Regions from separate parts of the Paenibacillus sp. YAE3 genome, predicted to be linked through region 3. Evidence: riboswitches for the same ligand, from Rfam matches in the RefSeq annotation. Region 3 holds a riboswitch; each other region holds the start of a gene.
The links. Region 3 has a riboswitch for cyclic di-AMP ahead of AC27KL_RS10945 (alpha/beta fold hydrolase). Riboswitches for the same ligand answer to the same signal wherever they lie in the genome.
Positions count from the first base shown of each region.

Region 1: another riboswitch for cyclic di-AMP. It lies ahead of AC27KL_RS26975 (resuscitation-promoting factor); the one in region 3 lies ahead of AC27KL_RS10945 (alpha/beta fold hydrolase).
Region 2: another riboswitch for cyclic di-AMP. It lies ahead of AC27KL_RS15945 (APC family permease); the one in region 3 lies ahead of AC27KL_RS10945 (alpha/beta fold hydrolase).

Region 1 covers NZ_BAAIYF010000022.1:8,812-16,120, forward strand. The annotation lists gene AC27KL_RS26950 (tRNA1(Val) (adenine(37)-N6)-methyltransferase) at 1-342, shown strand, start outside; gene rsmI (16S rRNA (cytidine(1402)-2'-O)-methyltransferase) at 339-1,223, shown strand; gene AC27KL_RS26960 (AbrB/MazE/SpoVT family DNA-binding domain-containing protein) at 1,434-1,688, opposite strand; gene AC27KL_RS26965 (HD domain-containing protein) at 2,000-3,280, shown strand; gene AC27KL_RS26970 (TatD family hydrolase) at 3,348-4,118, shown strand; cyclic di-AMP (ydaO/yuaA leader) riboswitch at 4,333-4,556, shown strand; gene AC27KL_RS26975 (resuscitation-promoting factor) at 4,827-6,005, shown strand; gene rnmV (ribonuclease M5) at 6,159-6,707, shown strand; gene rsmA (16S rRNA (adenine(1518)-N(6)/adenine(1519)-N(6))-dimethyltransferase RsmA) at 6,709-7,309, shown strand, end outside.
Region 2 covers NZ_BAAIYF010000007.1:298,884-306,192, forward strand. The annotation lists partial or broken gene AC27KL_RS15940 (beta-galactosidase) at 1-1,588, shown strand, start outside; gene AC27KL_RS15945 (APC family permease) at 1,750-3,573, opposite strand; cyclic di-AMP (ydaO/yuaA leader) riboswitch at 3,713-3,875, opposite strand; gene AC27KL_RS15950 (cardiolipin synthase) at 4,065-5,591, opposite strand; gene AC27KL_RS15955 (winged helix-turn-helix transcriptional regulator) at 5,845-6,204, opposite strand; gene AC27KL_RS15960 (NAD(P)H-dependent oxidoreductase) at 6,339-6,968, shown strand; gene AC27KL_RS15965 (iron-hydroxamate ABC transporter substrate-binding protein) at 7,189-7,309, opposite strand, start outside.
Region 3 covers NZ_BAAIYF010000004.1:490,235-497,543, reverse strand. The annotation lists gene AC27KL_RS10960 (NupC/NupG family nucleoside CNT transporter) at 1-628, opposite strand, end outside; gene deoD (purine-nucleoside phosphorylase) at 684-1,394, opposite strand; gene AC27KL_RS10950 (AcpB/EbpR/MafR family transcriptional regulator) at 1,530-2,969, opposite strand; gene AC27KL_RS10945 (alpha/beta fold hydrolase) at 3,043-3,867, opposite strand; cyclic di-AMP (ydaO/yuaA leader) riboswitch at 4,041-4,201, opposite strand; cyclic di-AMP (ydaO/yuaA leader) riboswitch at 4,274-4,475, opposite strand; gene AC27KL_RS10940 (helix-turn-helix transcriptional regulator) at 4,839-5,423, shown strand; gene AC27KL_RS10935 (helix-turn-helix transcriptional regulator) at 5,425-7,309, opposite strand, start outside.

The sequences.
Region 1 (7,309 bases), on a different contig from region 3:
CATCAGGCGATTGCCCGCCATGAAATCAGCTGCACGCTGGAGGAGGTCATCCAAGCCTGCTTCAGATTGGTCAAGCCGGGAGGAAAGGTAAGCATGGTTCATAAACCGTCGCGTCTCGGCGATATCATCGCTTTGATGCGAAAACATAGGCTGGAGCCGAAACGGATGCGTTTCGTTCATCCCCGTGCCCATCTGGAAGCCAACATGGTGTTGATCGAATGCATACGGGAGGGGAAACCCGAGGTAAGGCTGCTTCCGCCGCTGATCGTTTATGACGAGCAAAACCGATATTGTCCGGAAATCATGGAAATTTACTACGGTTCCAAAGAGGGAGAAGCATGAGTCTGACACGACAAAGCAGTTTTCAAAACCGAACCGGAGACGGCAAAGGGGCTCTGTATCTCGTCGCTACGCCGATCGGGAATTTGGAGGATATGACGTTTCGGGCCATACGGACGTTAAAGGAATGCGACATCATCGCGGCAGAGGATACGCGCCAGACGCGAAAACTGCTGACGCATTTTGAGATTAGCCCGCAAATGCTGTTTAGCTACCATGAGCATAACAAGGGGGCAAGCGGACCGGAATTAATACGCTATATAATAGAAGGAAAAAATTTGGCGCTTGTCAGCGACGCCGGTCTGCCGGCGATTTCCGACCCCGGGGCTGATCTCGTCAAGCTGGCGGTCGAGGAAGGGATCAGCGTCATACCGATCCCGGGAGCCAATGCGGCGCTATCGTCTTTGATCGCATCCGGCCTTCCGACCGACCGTTTTACCTTTATCGGGTTTCTCCCCCGGGAACGTAAAGATGTGGAGGAGACGCTTCAATCTTTTCAGTCGGCCCAAGGGACGCTGCTGTTTTACGAATCGCCGCACCGGGTCATCAAAACGTTGACCGCGATCCAAAGCGTGCTTGGAAACCGAAAAGTCGTATTGGCGCGGGAACTGACGAAACGTTACGAGGAATTTGTGCGCGGGGACGTCCAGGAATGTCTCGACTATCTTCAGGAGCATCCGCCGCAGGGCGAATATTGCGTGGTCGTGGAAGGGACGAGCCCGGAGGAGGAGCAGGAGCGGCTGGCCGCATGGTGGCAGAACCTGACGATCGAGGAGCATGTGGCGCACTACGAGGAACAAGGAATTCCGCGCAAAGAGGCCATGAAAAAAACCGCGGTCGACCGCGGCGTCTCCAAGCGCGATATTTATAACGCATTGATTTGAGGGTGCTGCAGATGCCCAATGACTTGGCTGCCGAAACCAAGCCCGCCTTTCGGGAAACGTGCCTTAAGGCCCATAACCTGCGGCGGGCAACGCAGCCGGCGGGACAAAAAAATGTCTCCAAAGGCCGGGTTCTTAGCCTAGGAGACACCAAGGAGATATGAAAAAGGTTAGAATTAACAAATAGAATAATACTATTATATACTAAAAAACTTAATTTGTCACAGGTGTTGGGATTTCCGAGATGCAATCGTGGCAAACAATTTTTCCTTTGAAGTAAGTCACGTTCTCGGCATTGCCGCAAAAGATGCAAGCAGGCTCATATTTCTTGAGCATAATGCGTTCTCCGTCCACGTAAATTTCCAATGCGTCTTTTTCCCCGATGCCCAGTGTGCGGCGCAATTCAATCGGAATAACGACCCGGCCCAGTTCATCTACTTTTCTTACAATACCAGTTGATTTCATCATAACTGATCATTGCTCCTCTCGCCATAGTTTTATAGTGCCATAATTCGACAACGTTCTCTCTTTTATGATATCAATAATACCAACGATTCCCAAAACAGTCAACCTGCAAATTCGTCGCCAAAATGAGAACAGATTGCATGGCACCTGGGATATCACTCATATCAGGATTCTTTTCCCATTATATATCCTTGGTAGGATAATGTCGATTTGGAAATCAATTTTTCTACCTAAAACGACACTATTCGACACACATTGTCGAAAAAAGTTCAAAAATAGTTTAATTTTAAGCTTTTAAAAAGGAGATGAGTCGCATGCATACCTTAAATGAAGAAAAAGTGTTCAAGGACCCCGTACATAATTACATTCATGTCCAACACTCCACCATCTGGCGGCTGATTAACACGGCGGAGTTCCAGAGGCTGCGGCGGATCCGCCAATTAGGCACCTCGTATTTGACGTTCCATGGGGCGGAGCACAGCCGGTTCTCCCACTCGCTTGGCGTGTATGAAATTACGCGCCGCATCATATCCCAATTCGAGCGAAGCGGCTACGCGGATTGGCCGAACAGCGAAAAACTGTTAACCCTCTGCGCCGCCTTGCTGCATGACCTGGGACACGGACCCTTTTCCCACTCGATCGAAGAGGCGTTCCGGATGGACCATGAGGATTGGACCCGCCGCATTATTCTCGGGGATACCGAAGTAAACGCGATTTTGACCGAGGTGGCCGAAGACTTTCCCGCCAAGGTCGCATCGGTTATCGCCAAGGATTACGAGCACCCGATCGTGGTCAATCTGGTGTCGAGTCCGCTGGACGCCGACCGGATGGACTATTTGCTGCGGGATGCTTATTACACGGGCGTCAATTACGGAACGATCGACATCGACCGGATCCTGCGCATGCTTCGTCCGTACCAGGGAAGAATCGTCGTGAAGGAATCGGGGATGCATGCGGTGGAAGATTACTTGATGTCCCGGTACCAGATGTATTGGCAGGTTTATTTCCATCCGGTGACGCGCAGTTCGGAAATCATTTTGCGGCAGATCTTCCGGCGCGCGAAGGAGCTATACCGGGATAACTACGTTTTTGGCTTCATGATTGAGCCGCTTCCAGGGCTTTTCGAAGACCGGCTGACCGTCCAGGATTATTTGAAACTCGACGAAGCGCTCATCCAAACCGTGTTTTCGCTATGGACGAACGAAAAAGACGCCGTGCTGAGCGAGCTTTGCAGCCGTTTTATGCATCGCAGGCTGTATAAATATGTGGAAGTGGAATCGGTGGATCTGGAAATGATCGAAGAGATCCGCCGCGATTTTGAGCGGGTCGGCCTGAATCCCGAATACGATCTTGAGATTGATTTTCCGACCGATCTTCCGTACGATGTATTTCGGCCGGGAGACGAATCCAGCCAAAAGCAGATTCTGCTGCTCGACCGGGACGAACGCCTGCGGGAAATATCGGAGGTGTCGGATATTGTCCGCTCCATCAGCGGCATTCACCGCGGGAAATATCACTTATATTATCCGGGGGCGAAAATGAAAGACGTTATTTCTTCCCTATCCGACCCGGTTTCCCGCATTTTCAAGCGATAACGACAGCGTGATTCACGGATTTGCCCCATATTAATCTATGCTTTATGACACGAAGGGAGTTCCAGACATGAATTTATTCGACACGCATACGCATTTGGACGCGCCGCAGTTCGACGAGGACCGCGAAGAAACCATTCGCCGCGCCGTGGAAAACGGCGTCAGCCGGATGATCAACGTCGGTTTTAACCGCGAAACGATTCCGTCCACGATGAAGCTTGCGGAAACGCATGATTTTATATACGCCGCCGTCGGCTGGCATCCTCAGGATGCGATCACGATGAAGGAAGGGGATCTCGAATGGATTGCATCTTTATGCAGCCATGAAAAAGTCGTGGCCATCGGCGAAATCGGGCTCGATTATTATTGGGATACCTCCCCGAAAGACGTGCAGCACCGGGTTTTGCGCCAGCAAATCGGGTTGGCCCGGGAGCTCGGCATGCCGATCGTGATCCATAACCGGGATGCGCACGAGGATATCGTGAAAATCCTGCGGGAGGAAAAGGCCAGCGAGGTCGGAGGCGTCATGCACTCCTACTCCGGCAGCTGGGAAACGGCCAAGTTATGCCTGAACATGGGGTTCCATCTATCCTTCGGAGGGCCGATTACGTTCAAAAACGCCAGACAGCCCAAGGAAGTGCTTGCGCAGGTTCCGATGGACCGTTTGCTGATCGAAACCGACTCTCCGTACCTGACGCCGCACCCATTCCGGGGCAAGCGAAATGAGTCTGCCAACGTTCGTTTGGTAGCCGAGGCCGCTGCCCAGATTAAGGGGGTCGAGGTGGAGGAAATTGCCCGAATCACCACCCAAAATGCACTGGAACGATTTGGAATTAAGTGAAAACGGGAGAAAAACAGCTGAAAAAACGAGCATGAACGAAGCATTAAAGAATTTTAACCAAAAAAACCATGAATATTACAAATTTTTAACCATATATTCAAATAAACGTTGTTGATTCCCGCTTTACAACATGCATCAAAACAGGATATCATCTTTTCAGTGAACTTGGGCTGCTGTAAGCCGCTTCCTTTTTCGGCATCGCGGCAGCCTCCGTGAACCAATCTCGCTGAGTCTTTCGGTCTCGAAAGAGCGGGGGAACCAATACATAGAGCGCGACGGTCCTTTTAAACCGGTCCGGGCTCGGGATGTATTTGATTTCTTTTCAGGGTCTCAGGGGTGAATTCGGCGCGGTCCGCCATGAGCGGGCTGGCGTTGATCGGGCGGCTCTCTTTCGCCCAAACCCGACAGCTAACCCCGTAAGCGACATAAAGAGAGGGTTTCGTGCATTTACTTTTCCGTCATTCTGACATCCAGGGAAGCCACGAAGGAGACCTCATAAGCTCTTAGCTGGCTTCTTTTGTTTTTGAATAATGGAGAAGGCGTCGTCATACTGTTGTAAAACGGGAGGCGACAAATCATGAAAAAAAGATAGGTTCATGGTGCAAGAACGCATGCTCCTTATGTGTTCTTGTAAAAAATCGAGTATAGCCCGCGTCAAATCATTCATGCGTAACTCTAATGGCGAGGCTATGAAGGAGGATCGAGAAGGTGGGCATTTTCCATCAAGAAGAGACCCATGATTCAAAAATCTCCAGCATGTCTTACGCATTGCGATGGAAGCATGAGAATTTGCGCCAAATCTCTACTGCAGCTATCGTTACGATCGCGGTCACCATCATGATTTTGCTGCTGGTCAACTCATCCACGCGCAAACAGGTGTACCTGGTGGTAGACGGTCAGGTCAAAAAGATTCAGACTCACAAATCCGTTTTACAAGAAATGCTGGATGAGCAGGCAATCAGCCTCAAACCGGAAGATCAAGTCTCCATGCCGCTGAGCGGTTCGCTCCAGAATGGTGACAAAGTGGTGATCGACCGCGCTGCTCCCGTTCAATTGACGGTGGACGGGACAACGAAAAAGTTGTATACCACCAAAGACACGGTTGGCGACGTATTGAAGGAGTTCGGCGTATCGCTCAAAGAACACGATAAAGTCACTCCGGCTCTGACCGAGCGGGTGACGGGCCAAACGGATATCCGTATCGTGCGCGTCAACAAACAAGTCGTGGACCGCCATGAAAATTTGCCTTTCCGCGTCATTAAGACGGCGGATCCCAGCCTGACGGTCGGAGATAACCGCGTCATTCAGCAGGGAAAGCCCGGCGTGATGGTGCAGCACATCGAAAAGGTATATCATGACGGCCAAATGGTATCCATGCGCATGGTGGGCAAGGAAGTGCAGGCAAAAACGCTGGATAAAATCATCGCCGTGGGCACGAAGAAAAAACCGGCTCCGCCTGTCGTCGTTCAAACAGCGGCCGTTAAATCTTCTTCCACCGCCAAATCTTCATCAGCCGCCAAAACGAAAAAAACCGTAAGCAGCAATAACCGCGTAAGCAAAGCCGGTGTTGATTTCTCATATAAAAAAATGATTCATGTCTCGATGACGGCTTATTCTGCCGGCGAACCCGGAATCGGTACTCGTACCGCGACGGGAACGCGGGTCACGGAAGGCCGCACCATCGCCGTGGATCCGAACGTGATTCCGCTCGGCTGGTGGGTGTACATCGAAGGCATCGGCTTCCGCCGTGCCGAAGACACGGGCGGCGCCATTAAGGGCAATAAGATCGACCTCTACTATGACTCCGTGAAGCGCGCCAACAACTTCGGCCGCAAATCCGGGATGAAAGTATACGTCATCGGCCCCGTGAAGCCGCAATTGAATTAATTTCGTTTTACAATGTCATTCTAATGTTATAGTATTATGATCATGAAAATGTCATGCTAAAGAAGAGGAGCATTCCTCTTCTTTTTGTTGTTTGGATGTCCGAAAACTTACGACGCATGAACGGACGAGCTTTAGGAAAGGGAGAAGCAGGTCATGATCAAGGAAGTCATAGTCGTGGAAGGACGGGACGATACCGTGGCCGTGAAGCGGGCGGTGGAAGCCGACACGATCGAAACCGGCGGTTCGGCGATCAACGGCCGCGTACTGAAGCGGATTGCCTTGGCCCAGGAACGCAGGGGAGTCATTGTATTGACGGACCCGGACCATGCCGGGGAGCGGATTCGAAAAATTATCGCGAGCAAGGTTCCCGGATGCAAGCATGCCTTTATTCCGGAGTCGGAAGCGACGCGGAAAGGGGACATCGGCGTGGAGAACGCTTCGCAGGAAGCGATCCGTAAGGCCCTCTCCCGCGTGCATACGTCCTACGAAGGCGCGGAAAGCCTGATCGATATGGAGGATCTGATGGCTGCTGGGCTTCTGGTGCACCCGGACGCGGCCCGCAGACGCATGGTGATGGGTAACCTGCTAGGCATAGGGTATTGCAACGGCAAGCAGTTCCATAAGCGGCTGGCCGTTTTTCAGATTACGCGCGAGGAATTTGCGGAGGCGTTAGCCCAATTGGAACAGGAAGGGGAAGGTTGACATGCAGCGAATGGACGATATCGCCTCGCCAAGGCGGACGAAGGAAATCATCCAGCGTCACGGTTTTTCGTTTAAAAAAAGCCTGGGGCAAAATTTTCTGATCGATCAAAATATTTTAGGCAAAATCGTGGAGGCGGCGGGGCTGGATGCCTCCAAGGGAGCTTTGGAGATCGGGCCGGGGATCGGAGCCCTTACCGAAAAGCTGGCCCAGGAAGCGGGCGCCGTCACGGCCGTCGAAATCGACCAGCGGCTTATTCCGATACTCCAGGAGGTATTAGAACCGTATCCGCATGTGCGCATTCATCATGGCGACGTGCTGAAGACGGATCTTGGCGCCCTCTTTCGGGAGGATTTCGCGAATGTATCCAAAGTCAGCGTCGTTGCCAACTTGCCTTATTACGTGACGACCCCGATTTTGATGAAACTGCTGGAAGAGCGGCTGCCGCTGGAGAATATCGTGGTCATGATCCAAAAAGAGGTGGCCGAACGCATGGCTGCTTCGCCCGGCACGAAGGACTACGGCAGTCTGAGCATCGCCGTGCAGTATTACAGCGAGCCTGAACTGGTCTGCATCGTGCCGAAAACGGTATTCATTCCGCAGC
Region 2 (7,309 bases), on a different contig from region 3:
GAATTCCTTTGGTCGACCATTGAACCCGCCGAGGGACAAATCGACGTCGCGCCGCTTGCGGACGTCATCGGCAGATTGCATGCGGCCGGCATTGACACGATCCTGTGCACCCCTACCGCCACGCCGCCGATCTGGTATTCGCACGGCCATCCCGAGCGGCTGTTCGTCAACGCGGAAGGCATGGCGCTCGGACACGGGTCGCGGCAGCACGCTTGCACGAACCATCCCGTTTTTCGGGAAAAGGCTGCGATCATCATCGAGCGGCTGGCCCGGGAACTGGGACGCCTTCCCGGAGTCATCGGCTGGCAGCTCGACAACGAGTTTAAAGCCCATGTATCCGAATGCATGTGCGCCGAATGCCGCCGTCTCTGGCACGCATGGCTGGAGAAGCGTTACGGCACGGTGAATCGGTTGAACGAACTTTGGGGAACGCGCGTCTGGAGCGAATCGTATAACGCTTTTGACCAAGTGCCGCAGCCCGGCCCTACCCCGTTCCTGCACAACGCGTCGCTGCAAACGATGTATCGTCTCTTTTCGATGGAGAAAATCGCCGAGTTCGCGGACGAGCAGGCCGCGATCATCCGGCGATATTCGGACGCCCCGATTACGCATAACAGCAGCGTCGCTTTTCATCTCGACAACGAGAGGCTGTTCCGGCATCTGGACTTCGCTTCATTGGATACGTACGCCAGCTCGGCCCATTACGCCGCTTATTTGCTGAACTGTGATTTATTCCGGAATTTCAAGCCGGGACGGCCGTTTTGGATCATGGAGACGAGTCCTTCCCACGCCGGCTCGATCGCGGCCAACGGCGTCCCCCATCCGAACGGTTATTTGGCTGCCGAAGCGGTGGCCGCTTACGCGTTGGGTGCGGAAGGTTTTTGCTATTGGCTGTGGAGGCAGCAGCGGGCCGGTTCCGAGCAGCCGCACGGCGCCGTCGTCAGCGCCTGGGGCAAACCCGGGATCGGGTACCGGAACGTGCTGCAAGCGGAGCAGGCGCGCCAGGCGATCGAGCCCCACATCATCGCTACCCGTCCGGCCCAGGCGCAGGTCGCCATCATCTATTCCGACAAAGCCAAAGCGTTTCTTGCGACCGAGTCGCACGGCAAACTTCGCCACCGCGGTCTGGTCAGCGGCGCGTACGAACGCGTGCTCCGGACGGGCATGCACCGCCGTGTTTGAAGTTGCGGAAGCCACAAGCGTGGGCACCCTATCCGGCGGCCCTTCCCCGGGCTTGTCTTTCCTCACCGAGGTTAATCGCGGCAAAGGCAAGCTCGTGCTGCTCGGCTCCATGCCGGCGGGTGATGACGGCGACGAGATGCTGGAACGAATGCTGATTCACTACGGGAACGAAGCAAACGTCACGCGGCGGGCGGACACGACAAACGGCACGATCGTGGCGCCGCGCGTATCGGAGACGGAGGAATTGTGGGTGATCGTGAACATGAACGGAGAAGGCGGCAGCGTGACGCTTCCGCACGAAGGAAAGGACAAAATCAGCGGCGCGATCGTATCGGCCGGCAAGCTTGAAGTCGGTCCGTACGAATACCGCGTCATCTCTTTTCCTGCAGCCGGCTCCATGCAATAAACGAAGGACAGCGTATCCTGCAAGGGAACCCAGCGTAGATCTTATTTCCGCCTTGAAGCCGACCGATCATGGTTCGTACGAGGCATATTTGTATCCGATAAGTTCATCGAAATGTGCAAGAACCCGGCCGTCCAGACGACGACCGGGTTCTTCAGGCCCATTTATTTTTTCAGATGGTACGGCACCGTCGTTACGATAACGTCTTTGCGATACAGCAAATACGTGCGAATCATCAAACTCGTTTGGTTGTGCAGCAGATTTTGCCAGCTCCGCTTCGGTATGAACTGGGGAATGACGACCGTTACCTGATAATGGGACTCGCTGGCCTTTCGATGAACCATATCGATGAATTTGCTCAGCGGATGTATGATGCTCCGGTAAGGGGAAGGCAACGTCACCAGCCGGACGTCCGGCCGCCACTTCTTCCATTTTTCTTCGAAGCGAATTTCCTCTTCCTTTTCAAAAGGGATGTATACGGCAATGATCTGGTCCGCCGATAAGGATTGCGCATAATTCAACGAATGTTCGACCACGTGCGTGATGCCGGACACCGGAAGGATGACGACGTTTCCTTCGATCGGAACCGCCGGTTCGCAGGTCGACAAGCGAAGCTGCTCGCCTACCGCTTCGTAATGCTTCTTGATTCTGTGGAACAAATAAACGATCAAAGGCAAGAATATTAACACCGGCCATATTTGCGGGAACTTGGTCACGAAAAACATGACCGATACGGTGAAGCTGATGAGCGCGCCGATCGCATTGATGATAAGTTTCGTTACCCAGCCTGCGGGTTTTTCCCGCACCCATTTCGCGATCATCCCCGTCTGCGACAACGTAAAAGGAATAAAAACGCCTACCGCATACAGCGGAATCAAATGCTCCGTTTGCCCGTGGAAGGCAATAATCAGCACGATCGACAGCAGCCCAAGAAAGATGATGCCGTTGGAATATCCGAGGCGGTCTCCCCTTACCGTAAACATTCTGGGAATGAACCGGTCTTTGGCAAGATTCACCGCCAGCAGCGGAAAAGCGGAATACCCCGTATTCGCCGCCAAGATCAAGATCAACGCAGTGGTTCCTTGAATGATAAAATACATGAAATTGCGCCCGAAGGTTTCCTTGGCGATTTGCGATACGACCGTTTCCTGCGCATTCGGGGAGATCCCCAAATAATAAGCCATGAACACGATGCCCGAGAAAAGCAGGGCCAGCAGAATGCCCATGGCCATTAACGTTTTGGCTGCATTTTTAGGGGCCGGATCTTTGAAATTCGGTATCGCGTTGGATATCGCCTCGACGCCGGTCAGCGCCGAGCTGCCCGATGCAAAAGCTTTTAGCAGCAGAAACAAGCTGATCCCTGCCACCGGCGTGCCGACTGGCGTATGCAGGTTAGGCGCAACCTGGCCGGTCGCGATATGGTACAGCCCGACGCCGATCAAAATAAACATCGCCAGCGCGAATAAGTACACCGGATACGCCAAGATGGAAGCCGACTCGGTGACGCCTCTCAGATTCAGGAGCGTAATGAGGATAACAAACGTGACTGCGATCGCCACCGTATGCTCATGCAGCACGGGAAATGCCGACGTGATGGCGTCCGTTCCCGCCGAGACGCTCACCGCCACGGTCAAAATGTAATCGACCAACAGCGAGCCGCCGGCCACCAATCCAGGATATATCCCCAAATTTTGCTTGGATACGACGTATGCTCCCCCGCCATGCGGATAAGCGAAAATGATTTGGCGATACGACAGAATCAACGCCGATAATAAAATAAGGACACCGATTCCTATCGGAATCGAATACCAGAAAGCCGATGCGCCGACCGTGATCAGCACCAGCAGGATTTGCTCGGGACCGTAGGCGACGGAGGATAACGCGTCCGAGGAAAGTATCGCAAGTGCCTTCTTTTTGTTGAGCTTTTGTTCTCCCAATTCCGCAGATTTCAGAGGACGTCCAATGAGGAGCCTTTTTAACGCTGCCATCGTGTCATTCACCGCCACTGTTCAAGTTGAAGTTCCATGAAAGTATCCTTATTGTTTCCCCTTTTGGCCCAATTGGGCACACCAAAAAAAGCCACAGGAAAGTTGGGCTTTCCCGCGGCTTTCAAAAGCGCACGACAAATCCTTCTTTCATAACGCCTACGAGGTTAGCTGACGGATTCGGGATTGAAAGTATCCCTACACTCGACCTGCGAACATAATCAAGTGATTCACCCCTGGGACGAAGTTCCCTTCCTCCCGTTGGTTCCCCCGCTTCTGGATACAGAATTAAGCGATCAAGGAAAATGACAATTCAGGGTCACAAGTTCATTTACGAATGAAATCATACTCCCGTTGGATACTTACTGTAAAGAGGCCAAGAATCATATTGTAGCGCGAAAACGGGCAAATTGAATCCATGGCATCGCTTGCAACGGCTGCATCCTGTTTTTTTCAGGCCGTAGCCATGGTTCACGCCTGTTTTCGGCCGATGCTTAGAGCAGCGGCGAAATAAGCCTCATCAGCGATTCTGAAATGCGTTTCAGAATGCCTCGTTTCTGGAAGGAGTCCCAAGCGATGCGGACGGAGTCCTTGAAATCCTGCTCAAAATCGCGTTTGATGTCCAGCACGGTTTCGGATTCGTAAAGCACCGCGGCAAGCTCGTAATTCAGCTCAAAGCTGCGGATATCCATGTTGGCCGTACCGATCGATGCGATTTCGTCATCCACCAGCACGATTTTGGCATGAATAAAGCCGTCTTTGTAATGGTATATAGAGGCTCCCGCCTTAAGGAGGGGCGTAAAGTAGGATTGGGATGCCTGGTCGCTGATCACGCTGTCGCTTTTCCCCGGGTACAAAATGCGTACATCGATGCCTGCCGCCGCGGACAATCGCAGCAATGTTAATGTTTCCTGATCCGGTATAAAATATGGCGTGGCGATCCAAATCGATTTTTTTGCCGATGCCATGATGGCCAACAGCGCGTTGCGTATGCTTGTATCTTCCGAGCTTGGGCCGCTGGCCACGATCTGAACGGCCCCATTCGCCGGGACCCCCTGATCCGGAAAATACGACCTGTTCATGTAAGCGTCCCAAGAGTAATGGTTTTGGCCGCTGGTTGCGTACAGCCAGTCTTCCAGGAAAATGGCCTGCAGTTTATAGAGCGCCTTTCCTTCGATTTTCAAGTGGCTGTCGCGCCAGACCGGAAATTTTTTGGAACGGCCGAGATATTCGTCGCCGACGTTCAGCCCGCCGGTAAAGCCGACCACGCCGTCAACGATGACGATTTTGCGGTGGTTACGGTAATTGACCGTTTCAAGAAGCCAAGGCGAAAAAATGGGATCAAACTCGACGACCTCGATGCCGGCATCTTTCATCGGCTGCAAAAAGCGTTTACGCAACCCGTTGCTGCCCAATCCGTCAAAAAGAAAACGAACGATCACGCCCGATTCGGCTTTGCGGATCAGCGCGTCCCGAATGGCGGTGCCGATGCGGTCCGAACGATAAATATAATACTGGATATGGATATGGTGCGCGGCCTTTTCGATGGCTTGCAAAATTTCCGAAAAGGTTTCGTCGCCGTTGGTCAACAGCTTTGTTTCGGTTTCCGTTGCTGCCGGGCCGCCGCCGAACCTTTCAATGACCTTGATGACATATTCCGACCTCTCACTTAACAACGACAATGGGGCCAAATTCAAACGCCTGCCCGCCAAAATCTCCCGGAACAGCTTTCTCTGTTCTTCCGCCCGGTGCAGATGTTTTTTCCGTCTCCAGCGGCTTCTGCCAAAAAGCAAATACAACAGCACCCCTACCGCCGGAAGAAATGCCAGGATCAAAAACCATGCCAGCGTGCTTTGCGGCGAACGGTTTTCCATAAAAATGATGAAGCCGATGCCTATAATGGAAAGCGGCCATAAAATGCCGATCAGCGTCGACAGGCGGATCACGGACCTGTTCATGACAAAAAGGCCGATCAGCACCAGGACTACGACGATCACGATTTGAAAAACGCGGTTTTTCATATGTAGTAAAATCCACCTATTCTCCGATGTATAATTGGGGTCCGACTAAAGTGTACGTTCTCATCCTGCTCCTCTCCGCGAAAAAATAAGGACATGCTGCTCTCTCAAAAAAATCAAAATCCTGCTGATACACCCTTAAGGTACTGCTTATGCCATTTTAAATACTGCATGACGGTATGTCTATACATGCTGGTTAAGCTGCTTGCTTTCCCCCTGAATCATCAAAAAAACGGACAAGCAATCTTGTTGAACGCTAGTCCGTTTCCGTTTGTTCATTGTTCCCCTTATGGAGCTGTTTTCGCTGGACATGGGCCAATCCCCATTGATGCAAGGCTTCCAAAATCGGAGACAGGCTTTTGCCGTATTCCGTGATGGAGTACTCCACTTTCGGCGGTATTTGCGGATAAACGACCCGTTTAACGATCTCTTCCTCCTCCAATTCGCGCAGATGGAGCGTAAGCATCCTTTGCGTGATATCGGGCAGCAATCTTCTTAGCTCATTGAACCGCAACGGTTGGCCCTGAAGCAAATGATAGAGGATCATCGGCTTCCATTTGCCGACGATCGAATCCAAGGCCACGACGAATTGGCATTGGGCAGGGTTCTTTGGCATACGTTCGCCTCCTTTTCAGTACCTTTTTTGATACTATACCACATTATTGTGCCTACTTACCATAAGTAAGTATATATTATATGATCAGCATTGGAAGTGAAATTTCATTTAATAACAGAAGGGAAGTTTGAACCATGGCAACCGTATTGTACATCACAGCGCACCCCCTGCATCCCGAAGAGTCGTATAGCCTCGCGGTGGGCGCGGAATTTATTGAAGCATACCGTAAAGCAAATCCGGCAGATGAAGTCGTTCATTTGGATCTGTATAAAGAAAACATTCCGCAGATCGATGCCGATGTTTTAAGGGGGTGGGAAAAGCTTCGGTCGGGTTCGTCATTCGATCAGTTGTCCGAAACGGAGGAATCAAAAGTAGCTCGTCTTGAAGAAATTCTTCATCAATTCATGGCAGCCGATAAGTACGTTTATATCTCCCCGATGTGGAATTTTTCGGTCCCGCCGGTGTTGAAAGCATACACGGATGCGACCTCGATTCCGGGCAAGACTTTCAAATATACCGAAAATGGTCCTGTAGGACTGTTGCCCGGCAAGAAAGCCTTGCACATTCAAGCCAGCGGTTCCGTTTATTCGGAAGGTCCTCTTGCTACGATTGAAATGGGATTCAGCTATCTGAGCAAGATTCTGCGGTTTTACGGGATTGAATCAGAGGCTATTTTTGTGGAAGGAACGGCAGTATCGGAGCAGGCACCATTCGTAAAAGAAAAAGCGATTGCACTTGCTAAGGAAGTTGCCAAGCGTTTCTGATCGGGGTTTGCACCCGTTCCAGACCGGAAATCTGCAAGAACAAAGGCGCGAGGCCCTTGTTCTCCATAGAAAACCCGGTCATTTAATTATTCCTAAATCATAAAAAAAGCCTGTTGAAATGTTTCAACAGGCTGAACGTACACCTCAGATTTTCTTTCCGTGATGCGGCCTTCTTCCGGTGCGAAGCTTTTCGGAATTTGCCTGTTCATGAGAGGACGGCTTATTTTAAGAAACCTTCTTTGAAGATGTCCAGCAGATGTTCAAGCGTCGTCGGATCGCTGTAAGACGAAGCCTCCGTGTCGATTTCGATCACATGCTTGTTTTTGACGGCCGGGATATTC
Region 3 (7,309 bases):
TCGAGGAGATAATGAATCCGCCGAACAGGTTCAAGACGAGCGCAGCCACGACGTATTCCGGCTTGAGCATCGTCATGTACGAACCGACGATCGACATGGACACGGTCGACATCGCGGATGCGCACAGCGTGTACAGCCGCTGCCGCGGCAGCAGGCCGATCTGCTTTTTGAAGGAAATAAACACTTCGTTTTGGCCGAGGATGGCGGAAGCGACCGCATTGTACGACTCCAGCTTGCCCAATCCGTTCACTTTGCTGAGCGCAAGGCCGATGTATTTAATGATAAACGGCAGGATTTTATAATGCTGCAAAATGCCGATGAGCACCGACATGAACACGATCGGCATCAGGACGTGGAAAAAAAACGAATGGATGCCTTCGTTGACGATGCCGCCAAACACGAAATCCGTGCCTTCGTTCGCAAAATTCAAAATTTTCGCGAAGCCGTCGGCAAAACCTCTGACCAAAAATTCCCCGATGCTTGTCTTCAGCAAAATCAGTCCGAGCACGATCTGCAGCGCAATCATGACGAGAATCGGACGGAATTTGATGTTCTTCTTATCCGAGCTGACGAGCCAGGCAAGCGCGAGCACGACGACAAGTCCAATCAGAGCGATCACATATTTCATGATGTCTCCCCCATTTTTTGTGAATTAAATCACAATATTTTCCGGATCTACAGCGCTACGCGTCCGCTATAATGGTCTCAAGCGCAATTTCCGCCATGAGATTAAAGGACTGCTCGCTGTCTTTATGCGCGGAGCGTTCGCCCGTCAGCAGCTGGCTTCCCACCGTCAGGATCGTCAATGCCCGAACCCCGTATTTGGCGGCCAGCGTATACAGCGCCGTGCTTTCCATCTCGACGGCCAACACCCCGAACTCCATGAATTTATGAAGCCTTGCCATCGTCTCCCTGTAAAACTCGTCGGAATTGTACACATTCCCCACGGACACGTTAGCGCTGCGGCGAACGGCCTCCTGGTACGCTTTCATCAGCAGGCCGAAATCCGCCGACGGCGCATAGTTGCAGCCGAGGAAAATTTTCTCCGTCATGTTGCTGTCCGAAGAAACCGCCTGCGCGAGCACGATATCGCGGATTTGCAGCTCCTTCTGCATCGCGCCGCAGGTGCCGATCCGGATGAGCTTTTTCGCCCCGTAATCCTGGATCAGCTCGGTGGCATAAATGCTCATCGACGGATTTCCCATGCCCGTCCCCTGCACCGATACCGGAACCCCTTTATACAACCCGGTAAAGCCGTACATCCCCCTGACCTCGTTGTAGCACCGAACGTTCTCCAGAAAATGTTCGGCCACGAATTTGGCGCGCAGCGGATCGCCGGGCAGCAGCACCCGTTCCGCGACGTCTCCGGCATTGGCTCCCAGATGAATACTCATGTTGCATTTCCCCTTTGGATTAAACTCGCGAGCGATGTTTCTGTGATCGCTTACAGTAGTCATCTTAAAGGGAATCCGCGGCCGAAACTAGCCCAAATGCTGCCGTTGGAAACGGAAGAAAAAGGACCATGCTATTTACGACATCAGCTCCTGGCGGATGTTCTCCAGGTCCCTTTTCGTCGGAATGGTCGAAATCAGAACGGTCGGCACGCTCGTCAAGGAGACGGGCATCGTGCTGATCACGAAATCGATCTGCTGCTCCCGGATGATGTCATCGGTCAGCCCGTGCAAAATCGAGGTTTCGATCGTCAGGTCGTCCCCGATTTCCCGTTTGATCAGGTTCGCGACGTAATGGCGCACCGAAAACTCCTCGCCGATGATCAAAAACGCCTTTTTGCTTTTATACCGGAGGCTGGCGCTGACCATAAACGTCAGTTTGGTCAAATGATAGTCGTTGTACATGAGCTCGGGAAAACTCCGCTGCCATTGCCGCATGCATTCCGATACCGCCGCATAGATCGGCTGCTCCTTGTCGCGGATATACCCGGTCAGGTGGCTGTGCGAGACGGCCATCAGCTCGGGAATGGCGTTATCGATGCGCAGCTTGTCCATGAATTCCCGGATTTCGGCCAGGAAACGGGAGCTGGCGTTCAGCGCCGGAAATGCGTTTTCCAGAATCGAAATGAGCAGGCCGGACATCCGGCTTTCTGCATCGTCTTCCTGCTCCGAAGCAAGGGCCCTTCCCCCGAATACAGGGAACCCGTCCTTGCCGTGATACTGGCTCAAGCTGAACATCGACTGCAAAAAATAAACCTCTTCGCGGGGCAACACGACGCCGTACGCCGCAGCCAGCTTTTCCGACATCTTCAGGACCGGCCCGAAAAACGGATGGCGTTCCCATGCGTAGCTTCCGCTTTTAAGCGCAACCCGGTGCCCCTGCTTGACCCTTTCGAGCACGATCGCGATCAGGAACGACAAACTCCGTTTTGCGTTCAAAAAATAAATCATTCCGTTTTCCCGCTCGATCTCGGCCACCCAGCCGTCCAGACGCGCGTAATCGGCATTCGAAAAAGGCCATCCGGTATAAGGATAAGCCTCGGTGAACAGCTTCCATAAAAAATAGCGGACATGGATTTCGTTTCCTTTCAGCGCCGGCGCCGAATACGTGATCCGCAGCTGAAACGGGCGCAGTTCGTCCCGGTTTAGCTGGATGATCCATTTTTTGAACGAAGAAAAGCTCATATACAGCTCTTCCGCTACCTCCTCGGCGGAGGTGTTGCCGTCATGCATGAACAAACGCTGCATCAGGCGGAAATACGGCGTTTCCCGAAGCAGCGGTTCCAAAACTTCCTGAATGCTTGTCCCATGCCGGTCCCGGCGGAACATGATGCCCTTCCCCCTGGATACCTCGATCTGCATGGACGGGGGCAGCAGGGGGATGGCGGACTCGACGATCTTACGGACGGATTTGTCCGATACGCCCATCTCGCTTTCCACCTCTGCGAACGTAAACCACCGTTCTTCCCGGTCCAGCAGCTTCAGCAGCGATTTCAGCTGCCTGTATTCCTTATTCATGTCATCACCTTTGCCGGATGCTTTCCGCCGAACCTAGCGGCACATCCCTCATTGTTGCCGGCGGAAGCCGTTTTCAGCCCGAATGCTGCTGCTCCATCCGGAAAAGCTTTTGGTCGATCAAAAAATTGAGCAGAATGCGGTTAAATTCCCGCGGCTGGCACAAATGGCTCGGATAAATCGCGTCCTCGATCACCGCTTTCTGGGCGCAGGCGAACCGCTCCACCGCCTTGTTCATCTGGTTGACGAACCATTCGCTCTGCCTGCCGGCCACGCATAACACCGGCATCCGCAGCCGGGACAACACCGGATCGATATCCGCCTTAAGCAGCGCCATCCGTTGTTTGATCGACTCGGTCGGCCGTTTATGAAACAGCTCGTTCCTTAAAATGCTGTAGGCCGGAATCCACCTGTGATACGTTACGCGCAGCGACCGGAGAAAAAACTCGGCGGGAAGATAATAGGAAATCCAGCTGCAGGCCTCCAGCAGCTTCCAGATGCCGTTTTTCGTGCCGAAAGGGCCGCACGGCCCGTAAAAATAACTATCCACCAGCACAAGCGCGTTGACGCGGTCCGAATAGGTTTCCGCGAATTTTTGCACCAGCAGGCTGCCGCTCGAGCAGCCGACCAGCGTCACCTTCGGCAAGCCGAGCTTATCCAGCAGCTCTTTCAGGTCCCTGCACTGGGTGTCGACGATTTCCTCGACTTCCACATTCAATTTACCCGAATTGCCGTAACCTCTCAAATCGAGGACGATGACCTTCGCCCTTTTGCTGAAATATTCCACTTGAGGCTCAAAACTATGATGAGATGAAAGATGTCCGTGAATAAAGACGATCGGCACCCCGCTGCCATGCGTCTCGTAATATAGCGACGTTCCATTCACTTGTATGTTAGGCAACTTCCTTCTCCTCCCGCTATGCATGGTCTGTCGATGTGTTTTTTTATATGTGGGTCGAACCTTCGTTAACCTCGGCAAAATGCTCATGTCAAAAAAAGAAGCACGGAAAGAGGAACCCTCTTTCCATGCTTCTTCAGGCAAGGCAAAATAAACCTTGCTTGGCATGTATAAAAGCAGCCTCTCTTCTCACGCTTACGAGGTTAGCTGTCGGATTCGGACCAAGAGTAGCCCTACTCGAATGCGATTTCAAGATTCACCCCATGTGACGAACGGTTGGTTGTCACGGCCGGTTCCCCCGTTTTCCGCCGGAACGGAAATTCAGCGATCATAGACATTCATGTTATTTTTTCGCACAGAAAAACACAGAGCGGATACCCTGTGCTCGTTGACAACTCACAGTTTCACTCCTCTCTCCTAGCGACGCTTACGAGGTTAGCTGTCGGATTCGGGCCGTGAGAGCTGCCCTACGGACGGAAAGCTGATCCAAGACAGCCTCTTCATCCGATTCACCCCAAGCAGCCGGCTATATCCATGGAGACTCGGAATGCATGCCGGTGCCGATGTGGTTCCCCCGCTTTTCGCGATTGAAAATTCAGCGTAATCCATTCATGAACCAAAGATTTTTCATAATGAGTTGAATATACGCCTGAGCCGACGAACTGTAAAGGTTGGTTACAATAGAATTCATGGCCTTTTTTATAGCTTTTGCCGGTTTCCGGCCCCTGATCCTGCCCAATCATTCATTTACAACCGATAGCTTCCGTTTCCTTGATTTATACATCGTTCATCTTGTTATAACCAAGCGCTCTTCCGAGATCGATACAGAACTTGGCGGGAAAAATGAATACCCCCCCATCAGCCATATAAGAACTCCTTCGTACCAATCAGAACTATTCAAAGCCTTTGAACCGCTGCTACGATAATGGTGTCATAAGGCATCTTCATTCCATGGATCGCAGGGAGGTGAATGATTGAACAACAATAAAAGAGGACATCACGGATTTATCCATGAGGTCGCAAAGAACCGTTATCTGTATCTGCTTGCGCTTCCCGGCATGCTGTTCCTGCTTGTCTTTGCGTATACGCCGATGCTGGGACATTTGCTTGCCTTTCAGAATTACCGGCTTTCAGACGGTCTATTGGGAAGTCAATGGGTAGGATGGAGAAACTTCGAGTTTTTCTTTTCAACCAATGACTGGCTGCGCGTCACATGGAACACCGTATTTTTGAATGGGCTGTTTCTGGTGTTCGGTCGATACCACATTCACGATCCAAGACTATCCGTCGAAAGCATCGCCGACCACATCGAGTTGTCCGCCAAATATTCCCGTCAATTGTTTCTCGACCATTACGGAATGTCGCTGTCCAATTATATTTTGAATATGCGGATCGAAAAGGTAAAGGAATTGCTCACGGAGACCGACATGAGCGTTGCCGAAATCGCGCAGCAAGCCGGGTTTCAGACGAAAAGCCATTTTTTTACCGCCTTCAAAAAAGCGACCGGCATGACGCCGGCCCAATATCGTTGCCGACAGATGGACGAGGCGAGCGGTTGATTCAGATCGCCGATTCCACGTATTCATCCGGCTTGATGCCTTCGTACCGCACGAAAGCACGTTTGAAGGAATAGACGTTTTCGTAACCTACCCGGCGGGCGATATCGTCCATCCCGAATGTTTTCTCCCGCAGCAGCTCCTTGGCCGTTTCCATCCGGAGCCGGCATAAATAGTCGTAGAAGTTGATGCCGGACACTTCCTTGAAGATTTTGGAGACATGGGATACCGACATGCCGCATCTTTCCGCCAGCTGCTTCAGCGAAATGTCGGCGCTGGTGTAGTTCTGGTTCACGAATTGAAGCAGCTCGCTGCCGACGGCAAGCGAAGGCGAGGTATTGGCATAACGTTTCCGTTCGCAAATTAACGTGCCGACCTCAAAAACGTAGCTCCACATCCCGCCGATGTCCCCCGCTCCCGCCCGGCTCGCGAATTGCTTGGCGTATAGGCACGTGTCCAGGTTCAGCTCATGCAGCACCCTCAGCATCGTTTCCATCAACAAGGATACCAGCTTGGTTTCGCTCGGTTCGGGCAGCCGCCGCTTTTTGTTTTCCTCGCTGATTTCGTGCAAGATTTGCATCGTCGTATCCAGGTTGCCGATTTTCAGGTTATTGATCAGTTGAACCTCCCAATCGGTCGGATAATAATAATCGACGCCTGGCTGAATCTCCTCCTTCTGCACCGGGAGATGCTCCCTCGCGAAGAGGGTATACTGCAGGCTTTCGTTGGCCGCATAATACGATTTGCTGATGCCGACCAGCCCTTTTTCCGCCGTGCCGCATAAAACGTCCGGCTGAAAGCCGCAGGCCAGCCCGATCTCGCCCGCGATTTCGGCCGCGATGCTCTCCAGCTCCCCTTCGCTGCCAAGCGGCTCGACAGAAGAAAGAATGAGCGCTTTGTCCGCATTGGTCACCTCAAACAGCTCGTACGCGAGCCGGTGACGGCTCATCGCCTGTTCCACGATCACGATCGTCATCATTTCGATTTTCCGGATCCGTTCCATGTCGGACAAATCGCGGAGTGCATGGAAACTGATCAGCAGCGTGCAATAAAACATGTCGTCGGTATAACCGATGCCGAATTTTTTCAGCCCGTTCACCTGCTGATCATCCGTAAAATACCCTTTCAGCAGGCGCAGAAACAGGTTCGATCTCGCGGCGCTTTCGTAATCCTGCATCGATTGCTGGAGGTTTTTGTTTTCGAGCAGCAGCCGGTCGAACGATTTTTCGATATAGCTGTATTCCGAGCCGGAAATTGGGGCGCCGCCCTTCCCGTCTTCCATCCGGACCGCCGCAGACAGCTTGTTCAGCAGGGCGCCGAGCGGGCGGTAGCTGACCTTGGCCAGCAAAAAGGCCATGCAGGCGCCGAGGACGACGGAAATCGCGATCGCAAGCAGCGAGCCGACAAGATTGTTGATGCCGATCACGCTGCTGTCGGTATAGGTAATCGTGTACCGCAAATCGCCGGCCTTGGACGGCAGCTCAAACGCATAACGGCCCGAATCGGCCTGAAGGTCTCCAGGCGCGCTGCGCGTTTGGCGGTAAATCAAGGCGCCATGCGACGACATGACGATCTCCTTGGATTCGATCCCGGCAAAACGATGCATATAACCGGAAAAGTAAGCGCTGTCAATAAAAAGGACCAAAACCGCGCGCGGATGGTTGACGACCTCCAGGCTTTGCAGCACCGGAATGACCCGCTTGCCGCTGCCCCATAATTTCATGTCCACAGGCGGCATGATCTTGAAATACTGCTGCTCGGCCAACGCGGCCTGAAGCTTCCGCTCCGTTTGCCCGTCGAATGCGGCGACCCCCTGAAAAAAGCGGTCTTCCGGATAAATGCCCCATGGCGTCAAAACCTGGCCTTTTTCGGGGAACACGACCATGCCG